Regions from separate parts of the Paenibacillus sp. FSL K6-2524 genome, predicted to be linked through region 2. Evidence: predicted binding sites of a transcription regulator. Region 2 holds the regulator's gene; the other holds the start of a gene.

What was found. The regulator NrdR, encoded in region 2, represses ribonucleotide reductase genes. The targets are predictions, from matches to a motif close to AACACNATATATNGTGTT.
Region 1: the regulator NrdR is predicted to act here: its motif matches at 4,769-4,786, upstream of NST85_RS11010 (adenosylcobalamin-dependent ribonucleoside-diphosphate reductase).

What each region holds. Positions count from the first base shown of each region.
Region 1 covers NZ_JBBOSP010000001.1:2,460,335-2,468,643, forward strand. Annotated here, with positions in the region: gene NST85_RS10990 (homocitrate synthase/isopropylmalate synthase family protein) at 1-574, shown strand, start outside; gene NST85_RS10995 (hypothetical protein) at 657-1,616, opposite strand; gene NST85_RS11000 (YqhG family protein) at 1,804-2,805, opposite strand; gene NST85_RS11005 (DEAD/DEAH box helicase) at 2,812-4,581, opposite strand; gene NST85_RS11010 (adenosylcobalamin-dependent ribonucleoside-diphosphate reductase) at 5,032-7,629, shown strand; gene NST85_RS29290 (DUF7695 domain-containing protein) at 8,282-8,309, shown strand, end outside.
Region 2 covers NZ_JBBOSP010000001.1:2,150,163-2,158,471, forward strand. Annotated here, with positions in the region: gene mutM (DNA-formamidopyrimidine glycosylase) at 1-879, shown strand, start outside; gene coaE (dephospho-CoA kinase) at 876-1,472, shown strand; gene NST85_RS09490 (lytic transglycosylase domain-containing protein) at 1,469-2,032, shown strand; gene NST85_RS09495 (alpha/beta-type small acid-soluble spore protein) at 2,129-2,347, opposite strand; gene nrdR (transcriptional regulator NrdR) at 2,477-2,947, shown strand; gene NST85_RS09505 (phosphate ABC transporter substrate-binding protein) at 3,087-4,010, shown strand; gene pstC (phosphate ABC transporter permease subunit PstC) at 4,090-4,992, shown strand; gene pstA (phosphate ABC transporter permease PstA) at 4,989-5,876, shown strand; gene pstB (phosphate ABC transporter ATP-binding protein PstB) at 5,889-6,647, shown strand; gene NST85_RS09525 (hypothetical protein) at 6,715-7,251, opposite strand; gene NST85_RS09530 (hypothetical protein) at 7,422-7,598, opposite strand; gene NST85_RS09535 (YjcZ family sporulation protein) at 7,792-7,908, shown strand; gene NST85_RS09540 (DUF1540 domain-containing protein) at 8,214-8,309, opposite strand, start outside.

The sequences.
Region 1 (8,309 bases), 310 kb from region 2:
GTTGGAAGTCCACTGTCATAATGATTTCGGACTGGCTACGGCTAATACTTTATGTGGAATTACAGCGGGTGCAGTATGGGCTAGCACGACAGTGTTAGGGTTAGGTGAACGCGCTGGAAATGCCGCACTTGAAGAAGTTGTAATGGCATGGTGCCATCTCTATGGTGGGGAGTGCGGAGTGAGAAAAGATGCTCTTCAAGCATTGGCAGAGACGGTAACAAAGGCATCAGGTCGTAGACTTCCCGAAGCGAAACCAATAGTAGGATCGCTTGTATTTACCCATGAATCTGGTATCCATGTTGATGGATTACACAAATGTGCCAGTACTTATCAAAGCTATGATCCAATTGAACTGGGGCGTGAGCACAAGGTGGTGCTTGGAACACATTCAGGAAAGAGTGCTCTTAGATATGTGTTGGACAAGGAAGGGATTAAACCTAATTCACTTATCTTCGATAAGCTACTGTACCGAGTGCAACGATATGCCCGAAAGCAGAAACGTAATGTGGACCTCGCAGATTTAAAACAGTGGTGGGAAGAAGAGTACCAGGGCACAGAGATAGCATCATTTTGAAATCAAAAGCAGCTATCTCACAAGTAGCAATACTACTTAGGGGATAGCTGCTTTTAGTATTTCTCTTATTTATAGAAATAAATTATTCTTTATAAGCGACAAAATAGCCACAATCAATAAGTGCATGAAGTGAAATCCATCGAGAAGAGGATTCTGATCCAGTAAGTACGTAAATGGCTTCATTGGAGTTTAATGAGGAATCTTCTGTCCATTTCTGATAGCCGTGTATAGGTAATGGGATGTTATAAGTGCGTTCCGCTCCGGAGGAGACAAAGACAAGTTTCTTACTAGCATTTAGAATGGCTTCGAAAGATTCCTTCTTAAATTTTAGGGATTTCTCCGTCATCCATAATATGTTGTCATAGGGATCGAACACTTTGGAAGTATATATGGTGCCTTCAGGTGACAGTCCTCTCTGGTTACTTCCAACTGCGAGCTCCGGGGCATGGTATTTAGCAGCTTGTTTGTCCCAGCTTTCTTTACTTTCCGGTAGAAGTTCCCCGGTTAAGGCATCCAGAAATTGAATCGAGTTTGCTACGCTCGGTTTGACTTTCCATTCTGCAAGAACCGGACCACCGTATAAAGGTACTGCATTTTCGTTAGTTATTCCTTGTTTGGAGATTCCACTAGCCTTGAGAGCGGACTCTAAGTTGGAACGAACGTATAAGGAATCGGGACCGCTCCCGTACTCGACGAGCTTGTATTCGTTATTTTCTGTAGAAGAAATGATGATATAACCGGGTGGAGCGTTCTTCTCTGTCTTCACAGTAACAAGCCAACTGCGTGTCCCTGGACCGAGTGGTTCAATCACATAATCTGCGTTTTTCCAAGAAGTTAATGGTTCACTTAAGGCTAGTTGTTGGATCACTTCAGCTGTATATTGGCGTAGATCTTCGGGTGCTGTGTCTGCTCGTTTCGTGGTTTGAGAAACATTTGCCTGTACGGGAATTGCTCCTGCTTGAAATTGGAGGACAACAGGCAGGAGTAGGGCAGTACACACCAATGTTTTTACTAAAATTGAAGTCGGCTTCCAGATGTTCATGTCTCTACACCTTCATTTCATTGGAATGGTATATGGTATCCATCACAGCATTAAAAACTGCTGAAGCTCGGACCGCTTGTCCATTGTATTGGAGACAGCTCAAAAATGGTGTTACAACGTGTCGGGTTCGGGCAGGTTATTCTGCTTCTATTTTTGCGATCTTTTAGCGAGCAGGGTCAATTCATGGTTACCACGGCGAACGTAGATGAAAGATGCCGTAGTTTACGGTAGATACGACAATTCTCGGCTGGTATTGCCAGCGGATTTCTCCCTGTCTAGATTCGAATTGCTCTTGAATGGCCTTATTTTGTTCTTCGTCAGGTTGTTCCAACAGATCTCTATAGTAAGACTCAATGAGTGTAAGCTCGTCCTGAAGACGTTCGGAGGCTTCTTCAGCCCAGCTATGATCATATGACTCGACTTTGGTTCTTAATTTAGATTCCAGAACATCGCGGCCATCCGCGAGAGATAATCTTGAAGGTTCAATGTGAATATTCTCGGGTACACGTGGCATCCAGTTTTTATCTAATAATTTTGAATTGAAATCTTCATCCACCTTGCCATTTAGTAAGGATATTCCGTAGAAATGCAATTCCTCGCGTTTCACATCACAGGAAAGTTCAACTTTGAAGCAGACACCAAGCCAAGGTTCGTAGGCAGCTGGGAGCAAAGTCATTCGCTGCTTTTGTCCAGGGTCTTCAAATAAGTAGACGCAGCGCCCCGAACGCTGAGCAGCAGCAAAGATTTGTTTAAGCCTGGGACTACCATAGGTTAACTCCTCACGCTGAATTCTGCCGGGTCCAAGTATAGGTAGGGGGCGAACCACCCCAAAGTACCTTCCGAGAATGCTGTCTTCCTGTGGTTGTGCATTTACTGGTGTTTCAATAGGATTAGAGGCTTCTCCCTCAGCAGCAATTCTCGAAGTTCGTTCTGACTCTGCTTTGGTTTGCCGATCGAGATCGGCCTGATGCCTCTCAGGATCAAAGATGAAAGAGAATGACATGGTCTCAGGTTCAGCTCCAGTGCGCTCAATAAAACCCCAATAATAAGGGCGATTCGTCAAATCACGATCCGCTTGGGGTGATAGTTTTACGGTGACGTGGGAGGGTGATTTTTCGATAATTTGACACTCTGTCGTTTCTAAATAAGTCATGACAAATTTCTGGATTTGCTCCGTTGTCATTGTCAATGTATGTTAACCTCCTAGCAATTGTTTGAAATCGCTACCATTATCAGTAACGGATAATTCCTCATTATCCAACTCATTCTTGATGGAATGAATGCTACGGCCAAGGGAATCCACGCGACTGGCAATTTCTTGGTCATCTTGAGATTCCAGTAGTATTTTATAGATGCTTTTTTCCAAAGATTCTTTTTTCTCGAAGCGCTCTAAAATCACGTCGAGTTGACCGATTACCATCTCAAACATGTTGATCTTCTCGTGCAGAAGATTGAGAATATGCTCCTCAATCGTCCCTTGGGTGGATAGGTTGTAAATCATGACATCATGCTCTTGGCCTAATCGGTGTATACGTCCGATTCGCTGTTCTACGCGCATAGGATTCCAGGGTAAATCAAAATTGATCATCTGATGGCAGAACTGTAAGTTGATACCTTCACCGCCAGCTTCGGTGGCAATCATAACTTGAGTCCGTCCACGGAAGAGATCCATCATCCAATCTTTCTTTCCTCTGTTCATTCCACCACGATACGGAACTGCAGTCATATTACGGTCTCTGAAATATTTCATTAAGTATTCTTGGGTGGCACGGTATTCGGTAAAGATGATCACTTTTTCGTTCATTCCTTGAATGATCTCCATTGTTTTTTCAGCTTTACTATTCGTTTGAATGGTCTTAATGATGTCTACGAGTCCCCATATTCTTTCCCGAAGCGGAGAATCTAGAGGTAATTTCTTTGATAAATTAACGAGTGTTACAAACACGGCATCCCGGCTACTACACACTTCGCGTTGAAGAGTGATAAGTGAAAGCATACTACTAAGATTACCACCAGCCGCCTGATATTGATCTCTGACAAAGGAAGTGACGCCATCGTATAATTTCTTCTCTTCATCAGAAAGTTCAACGTGAACATTTCGAACGATCCGCTTGGTGAAATCTAGTTCGCCGTCACCACGCCGATTGCGAATCATAACTTTAGCGAGCTCACCTTTCAATTGACCTTCGTTCTTTGGAATCCGTTTATCGACGACGAAATTAGCCGAGAAATCATTCGATCCTCCGAGTTGACCTGGTTTGAGTAGATTGATAAGATTGAACAATTCGCCCAGATCGTTCTGCACTGGAGTAGCGGTAAGTAGTAGACAGTATTTTTTTCGTAGTTGTAACATGAATTGATAATTAGTGGTCTTCTTGTTCTTGAGTTTATGTGCCTCGTCAACGATAACCATGTCGTACTCACCATTGATTAAAATATCTTTGTGAGGATTGCGTTTGGCTGTATCCATTGAGGCTACAACAATGTCATTCTGCCAAGAATACTCCTTTTTCTGCGCAACGGCTGGAATACCGAATTTCTGATTTAACTCTCGCACCCACTGGAGAACCAGTGAGGCGGGTACAAGTATAAGCACTTTGCGTACTAGGCCGCGAAGGAAGTATTCTTTCAGAATCATTCCGGCTTCGATTGTTTTACCAAGACCAACCTCATCGGCTAGTATGGCGCGGCCCCGCATTTCGAATAATACTTTACGTGCGGTTTCGGTCTGATGTGGTAATGGAGTCACGTTCTGCAGATGTTGAAGACATAGCATCTCGTCAAAACTAGTGACCAGTGAAGCAGTCTCTGCTTGTGCAGCTAGGTTGAATAACTTCCAATCGTCCCAAGGGCCGCCTTTATTTAGGCGAGTTTCGAGATCTTCGAACCAGCTATGATCGAATTCAACAGAAACTGGGATCGGACTTGTCGAATTTACAGCAGGTCTTGGGGGATGAGGACACATGGTAATAAACCTCCATTAGTAATTGCGTATTCTTGCAGATGTAGGTGTAGTATGGACGAAAAAGAGGAAGTTCATAACTTTAAAGATTTCCAGTGTCTAAGGTAGGGATTAATTTGTCGAATTTAAGTATGTTTTTTTCTCAAAACAGGCTGTAATATCGATATGTAGTATAGTATAATAGTACTCGCACACAATATATGGTGATCTTTATTTATTGTTAAAATACTTATAGAAACTTAAACGCATGCAATCACAGAGTTAGTTTTGATACAAAATCAGACTCATGATGCAACGCTCACAAAACTTAGGCGTATGCTTTCGGAGTAGTTTTGTTACGAAGATTACTCAGGAAGTAACGCTCACAAAACTTAGGCGTATGCTTTCGAGGTAGTTTTGTACGAAGATTACTCAGGAAGCAACGCTCACAAAACTTTTAGGAGGGTGTTTTTTTTGAATAAACAGCAGAAGCAAAAATTAGAAGGCCTAAGTGAGAAAATCTTCTTGGACCGTTACGCTTGGAAAGACGCTGATCCAAGTCATGCAAAGGTAGGGGACGTTGTTCTCGTACTTACTAAAGATGATCCGAAGTTTCCGACAAAGGAAGTTGGGGAAATCGTTGCTCGCGAAGGACGTAAGGTTACCGTCAAGACTCGCCAAGGCGAATTGGTGGAATCTGATGTAGAGAAGCTGACGCTGAATATAGAGAAAACACCTGAGGAAATGTGGGATCGTCTGGCTACCGCTATAGCATCAGTTGAACAAACCCCAGAACTTCAGAAGGATTGGGAAGAGAAGTTCCGTTACATTTTGGATGATTGGAAATTAGTTCCGGGTGGACGAATCGCTGCAGGTGCAGGAGCGAGCGATGAATTGACCCTATTTAACTGCTATGTCATTCCTTCACCAAAGGATAGCCGCGGGGGAATTATGGAAACTTTGTCAGAAATGACGGAGATTATGGCTCGTGGTGGTGGTGTAGGGATCAATCTTAGTTCGCTCCGTCCTCGCCGTGCCATAGTAAAAGGCGTGAATGGATCTTCTAGCGGTGCGGTGTCATGGGGTGGATTGTTCAGCTACACGACAGGCCTGATAGAGCAAGGTGGAAGCAGACGTGGTGCACTAATGCTGATGATGAATGATTGGCATCCGGATATACTCGATTTCATCACGGTCAAACAAAGTATGGGACAAGTAACGAATGCAAACTTATCGGTCTGCGTAAGTAACAATTTTATGAAAGCTGTCAAGGAGGACCTCGATTGGGATCTCGTCTTCCCGGATACAACAGAAGAGGATTACAACGAGGTATGGGACGGCGATCTCGATAAATGGAAGGCTGCGGGTCGCAAGGTAGTTCATTATCGTACAGTTAAAGCACGTGAGATCTGGCATACGATTATTGAATCTGCTTGGAAATCGGCCGAGCCAGGCGTTGTATTTATGGAGTATTACAACCAAATGTCTAACAGCTGGTACTTTAATCCGATCATCTGTACAAACCCGTGTGGAGAACAGGGTTTACCTGGTTGGGGTGTCTGCAATCTGTCAGCTATTAATTTGTCTAAGTTCTATGATGAAGAGAAACACGACATTGATTGGGATGACCTAGCGACAACAACACGTTATTCCGTTCGTTTCTTGGATAATGTTATTGATCGTACTCCTTATCACTTCGAAGAAAACAAGGAAAATCAGAAGAAAGAACGACGCGTTGGTCTGGGAACAATGGGGCTCGCTGAACTGATGATTAAATTGCATATACGTTATGGTAGCCCTGAATCATTAGAGTTTTTGGATAAACTATATGGATTCATTGCCAAAGAAGCCTACCTAGCCTCCGCTGAGATAGCGGAAGAGAAGGGAGCATTCCCAGCATTTGAGGCTGATCCGTATTTACAAAGTGGATTTATGAAAGTACTCTGCGAAGCGTATCCTGAAGTTGGCGAAGCTGTGCGTGAGAAAGGTGTCCGTAACGTAACGCTCATTACACAAGCACCGACAGGTAGTACAGGCACGATGGTGGGAACTTCTACAGGAATTGAACCTTATTTCGCTTTCAAATATTATCGTCAGAGTCGTCTTGGTTTCGATGAGCAGTTTGTACCGATTGCTCAAGATTGGCTAGATGCTCATCCAGGCGAAGAACTTCCTGATTATTATGTAACTGCGATGAATCTATCGGCTAAGGATCACATCCGTACACAAGCTGCGATTCAGCGTTGGGTGGACAGTTCAATTTCGAAAACAGCGAACTGCCCAGCGGATTTCACAGTAGAAGAAACGAAGGAACTCTATGAGTTGGCATTTGACCTTGGTTGTAAAGGGGTAACTATCTATCGCGATGGTAGCCGTGATGTACAGGTATTGCAAACAGAGAAGAAGGAAGAGAAGGCTGCAGTGACTGAGGTTCCTTCTACGGATGAAGTTGCAGAACAAGCTCAGGTAGAGAACTTCACGCAATCATTATCTGTGAATACAGAGGTTGATGATAAAGGAGCGTTAGATAAGCAATATAAAAAACGTCCTCAAGTTCTCCGTGGGGCTACGTATAAAATCAATACTCCGTTTGGTATGGCGTACATTACCATTAACGATCTGGGTGGTATCCCGAGTGAAATCTTCCTGAATGTTGGGAAGGCAGGTTCAGATGTATTCGCTATGGCGGAAGCTTTAGGGCGAGTGTGCTCATTGTTCCTACGCTATGGCGATCATGGTCACAAGGTAGAATTATTGATCAAGCATTTGAAAGGTATTGGGGGATCCGGAGCGATTGGATTTGGTGTGAATCGTGTGGAGTCCATAGCTGATGCTGTGGCCAAAGCGTTGGAAACTCATGTGCAGATTGGACCTCATGCAGATCATGACTCCGCACCTGTAGCGGCTACAATTGATCATCACGAAGATCATGCTAATAACTCAGTAGGAAACTTCCAGGGAAGTGGGATAAATACTTCTCGTGATTTGTGCCCTTCATGCGGTGGCGCATCACTTATCAACATTGAGGGCTGTAAAACATGCAGCAACTGCGGATTTAGCAAGTGCTCGTAGGTGTGTGTGTGGTGTCATAATTAATGAGAATTTTTTCATAATTAGTGAGAATGGATTTTCATAATTTATGAGAAATGTATAAATATGCACCGATATTCATTTATTATAGGAAGAATCTAAAATTACAGCACTAAGTCGAAAAAGCTATACAATTGACGCTGATAACGTAAACCCTTAGAAAAATTATTGTGAGTTTATAAAGGAAGAGAGTTCAGTACTTTTTTTACAATGAAGATAGTGCATAATGAGACCTAAATAAGCTGAATCCTGTATAGGTACAGGATTCAGCTTATTTCCTAGTTTATTTGGGGTTAGGATGATTAATAACATAGTTTCAGAGCAGTAACTGCTTATTGATTTCTTCAGGTAGCATAATAAATATTTATAAACTAGAAATCCAGATAATTACTGGGATAAAGTGTTAACAAAACCTTGATCGGCAGTATGCCTTTCAAGGTTCCTTTTCTGATACTGAATTCAAAATGATGATTTATTAATGTGATGACACAGAACTTTGTGTAAGCCGATAATTACCTTCCCTTTCTCATGATCATCTGCATAGGTATGACAAAAATTCCTGGGTTAGAGTAGGTCTCAGTTTACTGATGCCCTTTTTCCAGAACTGGATTGAATTAAATGAATCTCTGGATATATATGTTTCAAAAAATGTACTTGTGGAA
Region 2 (8,309 bases):
ACGGTCAGAAGAACATTGACCGAATTAATCGTCGGGAAGACAATCGAATCCGCGACCGTGTCACTCCCCAGAATAATTCAGCGACCGGATGACATCAAACGATTCGAAATGGAATTGATTGGTCACCGTATTTTAGAGATCGGACGCCGGGGGAAATTTCTACGGATTGTTATGGATGGTCTCGTGTTGGTATCCCATTTACGTATGGAAGGCAGATATGGACTGTATGACAAAAGCGATCCTGTTGAGAAGCATACGCATGTCATCTTCCATTTCAGCGATGGTACCGAATTAAGATATAAAGATGTTCGCCAATTTGGAACTATGCATTTGTTCCCAGCAGGTGAAGAATTTAAGAGTAATCCATTGGCTAAACTGGGATTGGAACCACTAGATAGCTCTTTTACTGCCGACGCTTTTCGTGAAGCGATCTCTAAGCGATCGACGAAGATCAAACCTGCTTTGCTCAATCAGGAATATGTAGTCGGACTCGGGAATATTTATGTGGATGAAGCGTTATTTAGAGCAGGAATCCACCCGGAAGTTCCGGCAAATGAGCTGAGTACGGATCAGCTTGACTTACTGTATGCTGCAATTCTTACGACACTAAGAGAAGCTGTAGAGGCAGGAGGGTCTTCCATTAAATCCTTTGTGAACGGTCAAGGGGAGATGGGGATGTTCCAACACTCATTTCAAATTTACGGTCGGAAGGACGAGCCTTGCGTTAAATGCGGACATGCTGTGGAGAAAACAGTCGTAGGAGGACGTGGCACTCACTTCTGCCCGAACTGTCAAAGACCGAAAGAGCTGATTAACAAAGCACCAATAAAGAGAACCCTCTCGAATCGATCCAACAAGAGTAAAGAGGTGAGGGAATGAATATTGGTTTGACCGGTGGAATCGCCTCGGGAAAAAGCACGGTTTCTCAATATTTAGTTAAACGTGGTGCAGTATTAATCGATGCAGATGTCATTTCGAGAGAAATGATGATGCCTGGTCATCCGGTGCTCGCCGCCGTTGTGCATACTTATGGTCCCTCTATTCTGAACCCAGATGGCACACTAAATCGCAAGAAATTGGGGGGCATTATATTCTCTAATCCGCAGGAGCGTAAAGTCTTGGAGGCTATTACGCACCCTGCGATTCGAGAAGAGATGCAGCGGCGTATGGCTAAGTTCGAAGCGGATGATCCACAACGTTTGGTCGTCGCCGATATTCCCTTGTTATATGAATCCAAGCTTGAGGATTTATACGATGAAATTATGGTCGTATATGTACCTAGGCAAATTCAACTGAATCGACTCATGTTAAGAGACAATCTTAACCAGCAAGAGGCAGAGGATAGATTGAATGCACAAATGGATATTGAAGTGAAGAGGGAGATGGCGGATATACTGATTGACAACAGCCTCGGAATCGACGAAACGGAACGCCAGATCGACATTTTTTGGCGGGACAAGGGATTGTTATGAGGTGGCTTCGAAAAAAAAGGGTATTGTTACTGTTATTTATCAGTTTTACGGTTATTGTATTTTTTAATTCCAGTTGGATTTCGTTATTTTACCCGATTCAATATAAGGATGAAATTCGTCATCATGCGGAGAAAAATGGGTTAAATCCATTGATGGTGGCTGCAATTATTCGGGTTGAAACCAATTATAAGACCGGAGCCGTATCTAAGAAGGGTGCCCTGGGTGTCATGCAAATCATGCCAGATACCGCGGAGTGGGTCTTAACCAAAGCGAAGTTTAAGAATGTATCGTTAGATAGGGTCAAAGAGGAACCGGAAACGAATATCGAAATTGGAACATGGTATTTGAAGTATTTGTTTGATCAATTTGAGGGGAACGAAACTGCGATGATAGCTGCATATAACGCGGGTCCAACGAATGTGAAGAACTGGATCAAAAGTGGGAGATGGGATGGTCAGCTAAAATCGTCCAAAGACATTCCTTTTGGTGAGACAAGACATTATGTACAACGGGTATCTCACTATTACAAGCAGTACTCCGATATTTACGATGAATTTTAATTTACGAAAAAACTTCCCCTAAAGGGCAGGTTAGGGTATATATAATAAGGAAAGAAAGCACTGGAAGCGTTTAGCTTCCAATGCTTTCTAGATCGGTTATTTGAATTGGCCTGCAAGGTGTTGTTCTGCTAAGGTCACTAATCGTTTTGTGATGTAACCACCGATCGAACCGTTTTCGTAAGAAGTCAGGTTACCTGCGTATCCATCTTTCGGGAAAGAAATGCCAAGTTCTTGAGCAACTTCGTATTTCATTTGTTCTAAAGCCCCGGAAGATTGTTTTACAACTAGGTTATTCGAAGAGTTGTTTTGGCTCATGCTGTTCACCTCCTTGGGTTGGTAAGAGTATTATGTACAGGGATCGCGATCTTCATTACGTATTTAATAAGTTATTTTTTGGTATTATTGCAAATCAATAAGATATTTATAGAAGGGAGGTCCAAAGACTTGAAATGCCCCTATTGCGATTATTTAGGTACTAAAGTGCTGGACTCTAGGCCGGCGAATGAGAATCGGTCCATAAGGCGCAGACGCGAGTGTGAGAAATGTAGTCGTAGGTTTACTACTTTCGAAATGGTTGAGGAAATGCCACTCATCGTCATTAAGAAGGATGGAAGCCGTGAAGAATTCAGCCGGGAAAAGATGTTACGAGGATTGATTCGTGCCTGTGAGAAACGTCCCGTTTCTGTCGAACAACTTGAATCTATTGTCTCTGAAGCAGAACGTTCACTACGGCATTCAGCTAATACAGAGGTTGAGAGCAGAGAAATCGGTGAATTAGTTATGGAACAATTATATCCGGTCGATGAAGTTGCCTTTGTCCGGTTTGCATCTGTATATCGCCGTTTCAAAGACATTAATATGTTTATGAAGGAACTCAAGATTCTTTTGTCAAAGAATACGGGAGTCGATAAATAAAATAGGACAAGCCTTTTACATCTGCGATTAATTTCGCGGGTGTATTTTTTTACACAGAGTTTACAAAACTAATACAGAGAATTGATACTCGGTTTATATAATTGGTATTGTACAAACAAACAAGGGGGATACCTAAGAGATGAAAAAGAGTTTGATGTTGGTTTTGACACTAATCCTTACTTTCACATTGGCCGCGTGCGGTCAAAACAACGATGCAAAGAACACCACAGAATCAAATGGTGGGACGGCCTCTGGGAATACAAATGGAGGAGAACTTTCCGGATCGATTCTAGCTGTTGGATCTTCTGCACTTCAACCTTTGGTTGATCAAGCTTCTCAAAAATTCATGGATTTAAACCCGAAGGTGTCTATCCAAGTACAAGGCGGAGGCAGTGGAACTGGATTGACTCAAGTCTCTGGAGGACAAGCGGACATTGGTAACTCAGATGTGTTCGCTGAAGAGAAGTTAGAGGCAACTCCAGCTGCAGAATTGGTTGACCATCAAGTTGCTGTTGTAGCTATGGCGGCTGTTGTAAACCCAGACCTGAATATCGATAATCTAACTAAAGATCAACTGGTCCAAATTTTCACTGGTGCAGTGACTAACTGGAATGAAGTTGGGGGTCCTGATCAAGCGATTCAAATCATTAATAGACCATCCAGTTCCGGTACGCGGGCTACGTTTGAGAAATATGCTCTTGGAACAAAAACAGAAGACCTTAAAGGAGCGATTCAAGAAGACTCCTCCGGTACAGTAAAGAAACTTGTTAAAGAAACACCTGGAGCTATTGGTTATCTTGCTCTTTCATACCTTGATGATTCCATAAAAACAGTGAAATACGATGGTGTGGAAGCGAATGTAGACAATGTAGCAAATGGTTCTTATCCTGTATGGGCATATGAACATATGTACACTAAAGGTGAGGCTAATGAAGTTGTAACAGCATTCCTAGATTTCATCAAATCTGATGAAGTACAAAATGCGGATGTAGTTGAACTGGGTTACATTCCAGTTAGCAAAATGCAAGTTACACGCGATGTAGAAGGAAATATCACGAAATAAACATATCACAACATCATATCAGCAAGAAAAGAGGCGGAACTATCTGCCTCTTTCTGTGCTGTGTAAAGGGAGAGGTTTCATGGCTCAGTCCGGCGGGAAAAAAAGGGTACAACCGCATATCATAGAGGAATGGACCGGTAAGATATACACTTCATTATGTATTACTTTTTTGATTGTAACTATATTTTCAATGGTTTACTTTGTTGCAGCTAAAGGATTAAGTTCGTTTTTTGTAAACGGGGTTAGTTTTAAAGAGATTTTTGGTAGTACAGTCTGGAAACCTGACGGAGAACCGCCATTGTTCGGAGCGTTACCATTTATTATAGGTTCCTTTAGTACTTCGATATTAGCCGCACTCATTGCAGCTCCTCTTGGTATTTGTGCAGCATTGTTTATGGTTGAGATTATGCCAAAGTACGGAAAAAAGTATTTGCAGCCTGTAATTGAACTCTTGGCTGGTATTCCTTCCGTAGTCTACGGTTTTGTGGGTTTGAGTGTTGTTGTACCATTTTATAGAGATCTGTTTCCAGGGCAAGGACTAGGGATTGTGGCAGGAGCTACGGTTCTATCTATCATGATCTTGCCAACGATTACTTCAATTGCTACAGATGCGCTTTCTGCTCTTCCTTCCGGACTTAAGGAAGGTTCTTACGCATTGGGTGCAACAAGATGGCAGACGTTGTATCGGACAGTTATTCCTACAACGATGCCTGCATTAATGACGGGGGTTGTACTCGGTATGGCCCGTGCTTTCGGTGAAGCTCTTGCAGTTCAAATGGTTATTGGTAATGCACCGCATATTCCGACTTCCCTCTTTGAATCAACATCGACATTAACAAGTGTCATTACATTAAGTATGGGGAACACGGTCATGGGTTCAGTTCAGAACAATGTACTGTGGACTTTAGCATTTATTCTTATGGCGATGACGTTCATCTTCGTATTTACAGTTCGATGGCTTGAGAGGAGAGCGAAACGATGAGTGCAAAAACTGCAGATAAAATAGCAACAGCGGTAATCATTACACTTGCGGGTTTTATCGTTCTTATTATGGCGGGGCTACTGGGATTCATTCTTTATCGTGGGGTCGGACATATTAGTTTTGACTTTCTGACTTCTGCTCCTCAGACGATTAAAGCTGGGGGAGGAATTGGGCCGCAGTTATTTAACTCTTTATACCTGCTGATTTTAACTATGATTATTACGATCCCTTTAGGTCTAGGTGCGGGCATCTATATGAGCCAATACGCTAAACCGGGGAAGATTACTGATTTTATTCGATTGATTGTGGAAGTATTGTCTTCGTTCCCTTCCATCGTAGTTGGTTTGTTCGGCTTGCTTGTTATCGTTAATATGTTTGGCTTTGGGTTCTCCTTGTTCTCAGGTGCGTTAGCTCTGACGGTATTTAATCTACCGCTGATGGTGCGGATCACTGAGCAGGCTATGGCTAGTGTACCTCAGGCGCAGAAGGAAGCCAGTCTAGCTTTGGGCTTGTCTAAATGGAAAACGATCAAATCGATCATGCTACCTATTGCGTTCCCGGTCATTCTAACAGGTACGATATTGTCTGCTGGCCGCGTGTTCGGAGAGGCTGCGGCACTGCTGTTCACTGCAGGTATGAGTAGTCCAAGACTTGACTTCGGTAACTGGAATCCACTAAGTCCAACGTCGCCGTTAAATCCTTTTCGTCCTGCAGAAACGCTTGCTGTTCACATTTGGAAGATCAACTCCGAGGGCTTAGCTCCGGACGCACCAGAAATTGCTGCAGGAGCTTCAGCTGTGCTGATTCTTACTGTGTTGATTTTCAATCTCCTTGCTCGCTATATCGGGCGTTTAATGCACAAGAAATTCACGGCCACGAAATAGGAGGGCTTTTATATGCATAATATCGAATTATCGACTAAAGATTTGAACGTATTCTATGGAGAGAAGCATGCGGTCAAGGATATTTCACTCGACTTTGCTGCTAAACAAGTAACAGCCTTGATTGGTCCTTCAGGATGTGGGAAATCTACATTCTTGCGGAGTCTAAATCGGATGAATGATTTGATTGATGGAGCAAAGATTACGGGGGAAATCTGGTTAGGGGACGAGAATATTAACGACCCTAAAACGGATGTTGTGCTAGTTAGGCAGAAGATCGGAATGGTGTGGCAGCGTCCGAATCCTTTTCATAAATCTATTTACGAGAATATAGCCTTTGGGCCTCGTTACCACGGGATAAGAGACAAACGGAAACTGGATCAAATCGTTGAGGAATCGTTAACAAAAGCAGCGATTTGGAACGAGACGAAAGATCGTTTAAATAAGTCAGCACTTTCGTTATCTGGAGGACAGCAACAACGTCTATGTATTGCCAGATCTATTGCCGTCAGTCCTAACATCATCTTAATGGATGAACCTGCTTCGGCGCTCGACCCTATCTCTAGTGCCAAAATTGAGGAGCTTATTGCCGATTTGAAGCAGGAGTATTGTATCATTATCGTGACACATAACATGCAACAGGCTGCCCGAGTATCCGATAAAACGGCTTTCTTCTTGATGGGCGATCTTGTGGAATATGATGATACAAGTAAGATTTTCACAAATCCATCGGAGAAACGAACTTCTGATTATATTTCCGGAAGATTTGGTTAATTCATGGCTACAGAATAATAAACCCGGACGCTTGTTAAGCGGACCGGGTTTATTTGATTCCCTGGGTCTACAGTAAGGAGATAACGAGCAAATTATAGAGAACTAGAGGCAGAATAACGTCATTAAAACCAGCTCCAGGTCCACCGAAGAAAGCACGAGATTGTGGATGATGACCTTGCTGTCCTAGACCGGGATACTGATGACCGCCCTGATGACCGCCATGATGACCGCCATGATGTCCGTCATGATGTCCGTTATGATGTCCGTCATGATGTCCGTCGTGATGTCCATCGTGGTGACCACCTTGATGCCATCCCTGGTGCCATCCTTGATGCCCTCCTGGGTTCCAACCTTGATGTCCTCCATTCCATCCATTGTGTCCATGCATAGGAGTCCCAGGAATGATTAGGAACATGTGGTCACCATCCATATGAGACAATCGGCCTTCATATGTTATTCCATCTACTGTCTGTACGCGTATAGGATGATTAGCATATTGATTCCCGAGCTGGTGAACCTGATTCTTGATTCCTCTCATGGCTCGAATCGAGTTTTCATCGGCTCTATAAATAACTTGATTTTGACTCTGCCCTTGTAAAGACATAAATTTATTACCTCCACTAAGTCTTTTTTTCCTTCTGCCGTATCGTATGCGGTAGTCTATAGGGAGGTGCCTAGTACTGTTGTGCCAATAATGACGAGGGATTCTGATCTCTGTCTTCAGTAATCAAAAATAAACAAGATGCACGAGCATTTTAGCTCTAAGCGCCTTATTTAGGATTTGTTCTTATTCAGTTTCTTCTCAGTTTCTTCGCGTTCTTTAATTAATGAGTAAAATGAGAATAAATCCCCAAGTACCGTAAGCCCAGCTGCGATGATAGCAAGGTCGTCGGCTGAAAGTTCATTATTAGCTTCTTCTTCTTCCTCTAAAATAATGTTTCTTTTTGGCAAGGATATCACCTACACCTGAATTGTATTAGTTTCATCATATGCAATGAATTACTAACTGGAGCAGGCGATTTTCATATTACATAGGATTATCGATGTGCAAGATTTTATTTATTCAATACAAGGCAAGTGCCGTGTCTGAAGAGACCAAATCCTAATATGATGATCTATACTTCTGAAAAGGGAGGGAAAACAAATGTCGGGATGTTGTAATGATGGAATTGTTGGTGGAGCTGGATTAGGGACTTCTACAGGGGTTATATTGGTTTTGTTCATTCTTCTTGTAATCGTATCAAGAGCATGCTTATTCTAATGTAACAATCCTGAGTGAACTACAGGTCCAGTATATTGATTTGCTGGGCCTGTAGGTATTTCTGTTTATATTAGTAGCTTTTAATTTCGATATCCCTTATTTAAGTAAGTTGAGAAGTTCTTAACAACAGATGTATCGTTATGATGCTCTTCCTCCGGTTCAAAGCGGGCAATGAACTGATCACCCCACAATATTGGTAATACATAATAACTGTATTGGCTGATATTTATTCAATATTACCAGTATATAACGAAAGGAAAAAGCCCCGCTAGTTTGGATTCAAGCGGAGCTCTTTCAAGTGTAGATTAAATTTTGGGTTCGAAAGTACGACAGTCGGTTTCTGCTGAATTTCTGGCTTGCTTTCCCTGATGACTTACTACATAGATAGAGGATGCGGCGCA